2 linked regions of the Paludibaculum fermentans genome follow. Each later gene encodes a partner of the first gene's protein in a complex. Links are inferred from orthologs where the notes say so. Each region holds a gene or a part of one and is shown on either strand. Other genes may lie near its edges.

Evidence for each region.
Region 2: the proteins of IRI77_RS29175 (region 1) and trxA are in contact, whole or in part, in an NMR structure (PDB 2IPA), measured with the Bacillus subtilis proteins. The link is inferred for Paludibaculum fermentans from one-to-one orthologs.

Annotation. Positions count from the first base shown.
Region 1 is NZ_CP063849.1:7,353,641-7,356,726, forward strand. What follows is about bases 72-2,838. They hold IRI77_RS29175 (arsenate reductase ArsC), read left to right. Parts: upstream 72-1,130; coding sequence 1,131-1,547; downstream 1,548-2,838. Other genes in these bases: arsB (ACR3 family arsenite efflux transporter), read left to right, coding at 72-1,116; IRI77_RS29180 (ThuA domain-containing protein), read left to right, coding at 1,688-2,530; IRI77_RS29185 (sugar phosphate isomerase/epimerase family protein), read left to right, coding at 2,545-2,838. Outside these bases: more of arsB, read left to right, coding at 31-71; more of IRI77_RS29185, read left to right, coding at 2,839-3,086. UniProt on the Bacillus subtilis protein: Catalyzes the reduction of arsenate [As(V)] to arsenite [As(III)]. In vitro, can dephosphorylate para-nitrophenyl phosphate (pNPP).
Region 2 is NZ_CP063849.1:6,553,717-6,556,811, forward strand. The notes cover bases 9-2,784. They hold trxA (thioredoxin), read right to left. Parts: upstream 1,675-2,784; coding sequence 1,342-1,674; downstream 9-1,341. Other genes in these bases: IRI77_RS25865 (pyridoxal phosphate-dependent decarboxylase family protein), read right to left, coding at 9-1,272; glgA (glycogen synthase GlgA), read right to left, coding at 1,727-2,784. In the rest of the region: more of IRI77_RS25865, read right to left, coding at 1-8; more of glgA, read right to left, coding at 2,785-3,095. UniProt on the Bacillus subtilis protein: Participates in various redox reactions through the reversible oxidation of its active center dithiol to a disulfide and catalyzes dithiol-disulfide exchange reactions.

The sequences.
Region 1 (3,086 bases):
GTGAGTCCGGAAGTCGAGAAGTCAACGAACATGTCCACCGCAACAACATCGCGCTTGTCATTTCTGGATCGCTACCTAACCTTGTGGATCTTTACCGCCATGGCTGTTGGGGTAGGTCTTGGGTATGCGATGCCTGGGATCGTTCCATTGCTTGACCGGTTCAGCGTGGGCACCACGTCGATTCCGATTGCCATCGGCCTGATCCTGATGATGTATCCGCCGCTGGCCAAGGTGAAGTATGAGGAGATGGGTCGCGTGTTTCAGCACCGGCGGATCCTGGTGCTGTCGCTGATCCAGAACTGGGTGGCCGGGCCGATTCTGATGTTTACGCTGGCGGTGCTGCTGCTGCGCGACAAGCCGGAGTACATGACGGGACTGATCCTGATCGGGTTGGCGCGCTGTATTGCCATGGTGATCGTGTGGAACGACCTGGCCGGCGGCGATCGTGAGTATGCCGCGGGCCTGGTGGCGCTGAACTCGCTGTTCCAGGTTTTCTTCTTCTCGGTGTACTCGTATTTCTTCCTGGCCACCCTGCCGCGCTGGCTGGGGCTGCGGGCGGTGGAGGTGGATATCTCGATGGGCGAGATCGCCCAGAGCGTCTTCATCTATCTGGGCGTTCCGTTCCTGGCCGGGATGCTGACCCGTTATGTGCTGCTGAAGGTGAAGAGCCGTGAGTGGTATGAACAGCGGTTCATTCCGCGGATCAGTCCCCTGACGCTGATCTCACTGCTGTTCACTATCGTGGTGATGTTCAGCCTGAAGGGCAAGATGATTGTGCAGTTGCCCTTCGACGTGATTCGCGTGGCGATACCGCTCACGATTTACTTCGTCCTGATGTTCTTCTTCTCGTTCTGGATGAGCAGGAAGCTGGGGGCGAACTATGCCGAGTCCGCTACGCTGTCGTTCACTGCGTCGTCGAACAACTTCGAGCTGGCCATCGCGGTGGCGATCGCGACGTTTGGGATCCACCATGGGGCGGCGTTTGCCGCGGTGATTGGACCACTGGTGGAGGTGCCGGTACTCATTGGCCTGGTGAATGTGGCGTTGTGGATCAACCGGAAGTGGTTTGGCGGCGTGTTCGGGGCGGTGGAGACCTGCCGGCCCGGCCGTGCGTGAAGGAAGGAATCCCGATGAAAAGAATCCTGGTGCTTTGCACGGGCAATTCGGCCCGCAGCCAGATGGGCGAGGGCTTGTTCCGGCACGCCGGCGCGGGCGCCTACGAGGTGGAGAGCGCCGGTACGAAGCCGAGCCTGGTGCGGCCTGAGGCGATCGCGGTGATGCGGGAACTGGGGATCGACCTGTCGGGCTATCGCTCGAAATCCGTCAGCGAGTTCGAAGGGCAGGCGTTCGACTACGTGGTGACGGTTTGCGACAACGCGCGGGACAGTTGTCCCGTCTTCCCGGCGGGTACAGAGCGGATTCATTGGAGTTTCGAAGATCCGGCGGCGGTGGAGGGCAGCGAGGAGGAACGGCTGGCCGCCTTCCGCAGGATTCGCGACCAGATCCGGGCCCGCGTGGATGGCTTCGTCGCGGAGCACGCAGGCTGACCGGGTCCGGCTGAGCAGCATTTCATTTTTTACCGGCGATTCTGATACAACCTGAGTTGGCCGTCCGCGCCATCCATAGGGGTCTGTCTCAAATGCATCGAATCGCCGGGGCATCCAACCGCAGGGAAAGAAGACTGAGCGTGCGCCGCCTACCGGCGATGCTCCTGATCGTGCTGGCGCTGGCTGGAGCCGGGTTCGGACAGGCGCGAGCGGGTGCGGCCGGACCGTCGAAGCGGCCGAAGCAGGTGCTGTTTATCGGCGATGAGAAGGGTTTCCGGCACGAGGCGATCTCGCATGCAATGGCGACGGTGGAGCGGTTGGGCCGGGAGACCGGCTTGTGGGAGACCCACCTGAGAACCGACACGGAGCCGTTGACGAAGAAGAAGCTGGAATACAACGCCAAAAACCTGAACGATTTCGATGCGGTGATCTTCTATACGGGCGGTACGCTGCAGATGGACGAGCAGCAGAAGGCGGACCTGCTCTCGTTCGTGCACGAGGACGGGAAGGGCTTCCTGGGGGTGCACAGCGCCGCCATCACATTTGTCCAGTGGCCGGCCTATGGCGAGATGCTGGGCGGCTACTTTGACGAGCATCCGTGGGGTACGTTCGACGCGCCGATTGTGGTGGAGGATCCGAACTTCCCCGGTATGCAGAAGTGGGCCCCGGCGTTTCAGATGACCGATGAGATCTACCAGATCAAGAACTACTCGCGCGAGAAAACGCGAGTGCTGATGCGGCTGGATGCGTCGAAGGTGGATCTCACGAATAAGAAGGTGAAACGGGCGGATCGGGATTTTGCGGTCAGTTGGGTGAAGAACTATGGGAAGGGCCGCGTGTTCTATACAACGCTGGGGCATGTGCCGGCGAACTGGGACAGGCCCGATATGCAGGCGATGATGATGGGGGCGATCCAATGGGCCACGGGGCTGGTGGACGCCGACGTGACGCCGCGTCCGATGCCTGCGGGTCCGAGCAAGTAGAAGGAGTTTTTGGCATGACCTACACGCGGCGCGGCTTGGCTCAGGCCCTTTCCGCAGGCGCCCTATGCGTTCCGCTGATGGCGGGGCGGCGCCTGAAGATCGGCATCGGGGCGTACACCTACCACGCCATCTCGACCGACGCGATGATTGACCAGTTGCGGGCCCTGAAAGTGACCGAGATCGAGATGTCGCGCGGCGAGTTCATGAACTTCAACAAGCCGCCGGCCGAGTTGTTCGGGAGTTTCCGGAGCAAGATCGACGCGGCCGGGATCCGCTGTGTGTCGTACTATGCGCCCACGATCAAAGACAAGGCCGATCTCGATGGAGCGATCCGTTTTGCGCGGATCCTGGGTTGTTCCAACATCACGGGCGATCCGACCGGGGGTGTCCTGAAGTATGTCGATGAGCGGATGAGCGAGGAAGGCATGAGCTTCGGCATCCACAATCACTATTTCAAGAACCGGAAGTTCGACTACGAGAGTCCGGAGGATATTCTACGGGCTTTGGACGGGCTGTCGGAGACGGTGGGCTGCACGCTGGATGTCGGCCACATCGT
Region 2 (3,095 bases), 800 kb from region 1 along the record:
CGACGACACGCTGATGCGCATGGCGGTGTGGCCCTGCCATTGGGTGGATCCGCACCAGCAGGTCCCGTCTTCCTGGATGGCCGCGATGACCGCTTTCGTCTGCTCCGAGGTGCCAAAGGAGACCATCACCTGGTTCAGGACGACTTCGTTGAGGATTTCGAAGCCACTTTGCCCCAGGCCTTCGGCGAAGCGGGCAGCGTGCCGGCAGCAGCGCTCCACCAGGTCGGCTAAACCCTGCTTTCCGAGTGATTTGAGGGCGGCCCAGACGGGCACGCCGCGCGCGCGGCGGGACGATTCCGGCGTGTAGTGCATGGGCTGGCGCTGGCTGCCATGACTCAAATACGCGGCGGGCGCATCCAGGGCGTCGCGCAAGGGGGCCGCGTCCTTCAGCAGCGCGATGCCGCAGTCGTAGCCGGCGTTGAGCCACTTGTGCGCGTCGGTGGTCCAGGAGTCGGCCTGATCGTAGCCGGCCATGAGGTGAGCCCGGGCGGGGGCGGCGGCCGCCCAAAGGCCGAAAGCTCCATCGATGTGGACCCAGGAGTTGGAGGCCTTGGCTAGCGGGATGAGCTCAACGGCGGGGTCGAAGGCGCCGGTGTTGACGTTGCCAGCTTGCAGGCAGACGATGGCCGGTTGGTTCAAGGTGGGGAACGCGTCGGGGCGCATGCGGCCCTGCCCGTCGACGGGCACCTGGATCACGCGGTCCTTGCCGAGTCCGAGAAGGGAAAGCGCTTTGCGCATGGAGGCGTGTACCTCACCGCCGACCACGACCGGGATGGGCGGGGCTCCGAAGAGTCCTTGCGACGAGACGTTCCAGCCCTGGCGGGCGAGTAGGGTCTCCCGGGCGGCGGCGAGGCCTGTAAAGTTCGCCATGGTGGCGCCGGTGACCAGGGCGCCGCCGGTGGCGGGCAGGTGCAGGGCTTCGCCGATCCAGCGCAGGGCGATCTCCTCGAGGCGGGCGGCGATGGGCGACATGACGTCCATGGCGGCGTTCTGGCCCCAGACGGCAGCCAGCCAGTCGGCGCCGAGGGCGGCGGGCAGGACCCCGCCGGTGACGAAGCCGAAGTAGCGGCCGCCGGTGGCCGCCATGGTGGCGGGGCTGCCGATCTCGTCGAGCTCGGCGAGGATGCCGGCCGGGGCGGTTGGTGCCTCGGGGAACGGTTGTTCCAGCCGCTGCAAGGCCGCGATGGCGGCGTCATCGGGCCGTACCAGGCGGCCGTCGAGGGAGGCCTGGTAGCGCCTGGCGCGGCCGGCCAAATCGTCGAAGTCGATCATGAATTATCCCCTGAAATACAAAAAGGGCGGGCCATGAGGCCCGCCCTATGCTCCGCTTTGGGGAGCCGCTTATCCCAGATGCGGCTCCACCATCTTCACGAGTTCGGATTTGCCCACGGCGCCGACGCGTTGATCCACCACCTTGCCGCCCTTGAAGAGCAACAGGGCAGGAATGCCGCGAATCATGAAACGGGCTGCCGTGCCATTGTTGAAGTCCACGTTAACCTTGCCCACCTTCACCTTGCCGGCATACTCCTCGGCAAAGGCGTCGACGGTCGGCGCGATCATTTTACAGGGGCCGCACCACTCTGCCCAGAAGTCCACCAAGACGGGGACATCGGCGTTGAGCACGTCCTGATCGAAACTCGCGTCGCTAAATTCCACTGTGTTCTTGCCAGCCATGATCGAATTTCCTTCTCCAGTCGGATCAGATGAGAGCCGGGGCGTTTTAGATTCAACCTCGCCCCAACAAGCGTTGATACAAAGCAGAGTACTCGCGGGCAGAGGCGGTCCAGGAGTAGTCTTTCGCCATGCCTCGACGCATCCGGGCCGTCCAGGAATCGCGATTCTCAAAAGCTCCTAGTGCTGAACGCAGGGTGTCGTACAGCGCGCCCACGGAGTACCAACTGAACTTAAAACCGGTATCTTCCTGAATGGTATCATCCAGCCCGCCGGTGGCGCGGACCACGGGCACCGTGCCGTAGCGCAGGCTGTAGATCTGATTGAGTCCGCAGGGCTCGTAGAGGCTCGGCATCAGGAAGATGTCGGAGCCGGCCTCGATGCGGTGGGCCAGGGCGTTGTTGTAACCGGTATATAAACCAACGCGGTGCGGCAGCCAGCGGCGCCAGTCCTGGAAGATGCGCTCGAACCGGGGCTCGCCACTGCCCAGGATGACGAGCTGGACGTCGCGCTCCGCCACCAGATTGGCGATACCGGCAATCAGGTCGAAGCCTTTCTGCTCGGCGAAGCGGGACACGATGCCGATGAGCGGCCGGTCAAGATTGTCCGAGGGCAGGCCGAACTCCTCCAGCAGGGCTCGTTTGCAGATGCGTTTCCCGGAAAGATCCCCGCTGGAGTAGTTGGCGGGCAGGAACTTGTCGGTTTCGGGGTTCCACTCGTTATAGTCGACGCCGTTCAGGATGCCGGAGAGTGCCATGGAGCGGGAGCGGAGGACGCCATCGAGTCCGAAGCCGCCCTCCGGCTGCTGGATTTCGCGCGCGTAGGTCGGGCTGACGGTGGTCACCCAGTCTGAGGTCTGGATGCCTGCTTTCAACAGGTTAATGTCACCGAAGTGCTCAAGTTTGTCGGAGGTGAACCAGCCCCAGTTCAGTCCCAGGTCGGAAAATGCGGCTTTGCCGAAGATCCCCTGGTAGCCCATGTTGTGGATGGTCATCACGGTTTTGACGTTGGCAAACCGCGGATTCGAATGCTGCTGGTCGGCCAGGTAGACCGGGGTGAGGGCGGCCTGCCAGTCGTGGCAGTGCAGGATGTCGCACTCGAAGACGGTCTGGGCGATGCCGATGGCCGCCAGGGACAAGACCGCAAAGCGCTTGTGGTTGTCGGTGTAGTCGCGATTGTTGACGTTGTAGATGCCTTCGCGGTCAAAGAAGTAGGGCGCCTCCACGAAGAAGAAGCGCACGCCATTGTGGACCTGGGTCCGGATATCCACGCGGTAGGGCGTCGATCCGGCGAAGACCACCATGTTGTCGAAGGCGCTTTCCGTCTCGTGATAGGGGATCTGGCGGTAGCGCGGCATCACGACGGCTACTTCATCGCCGACCTCCTGCAGGGCGGCCGGCAGGGCTCCGGTGACGTCGGCGAGT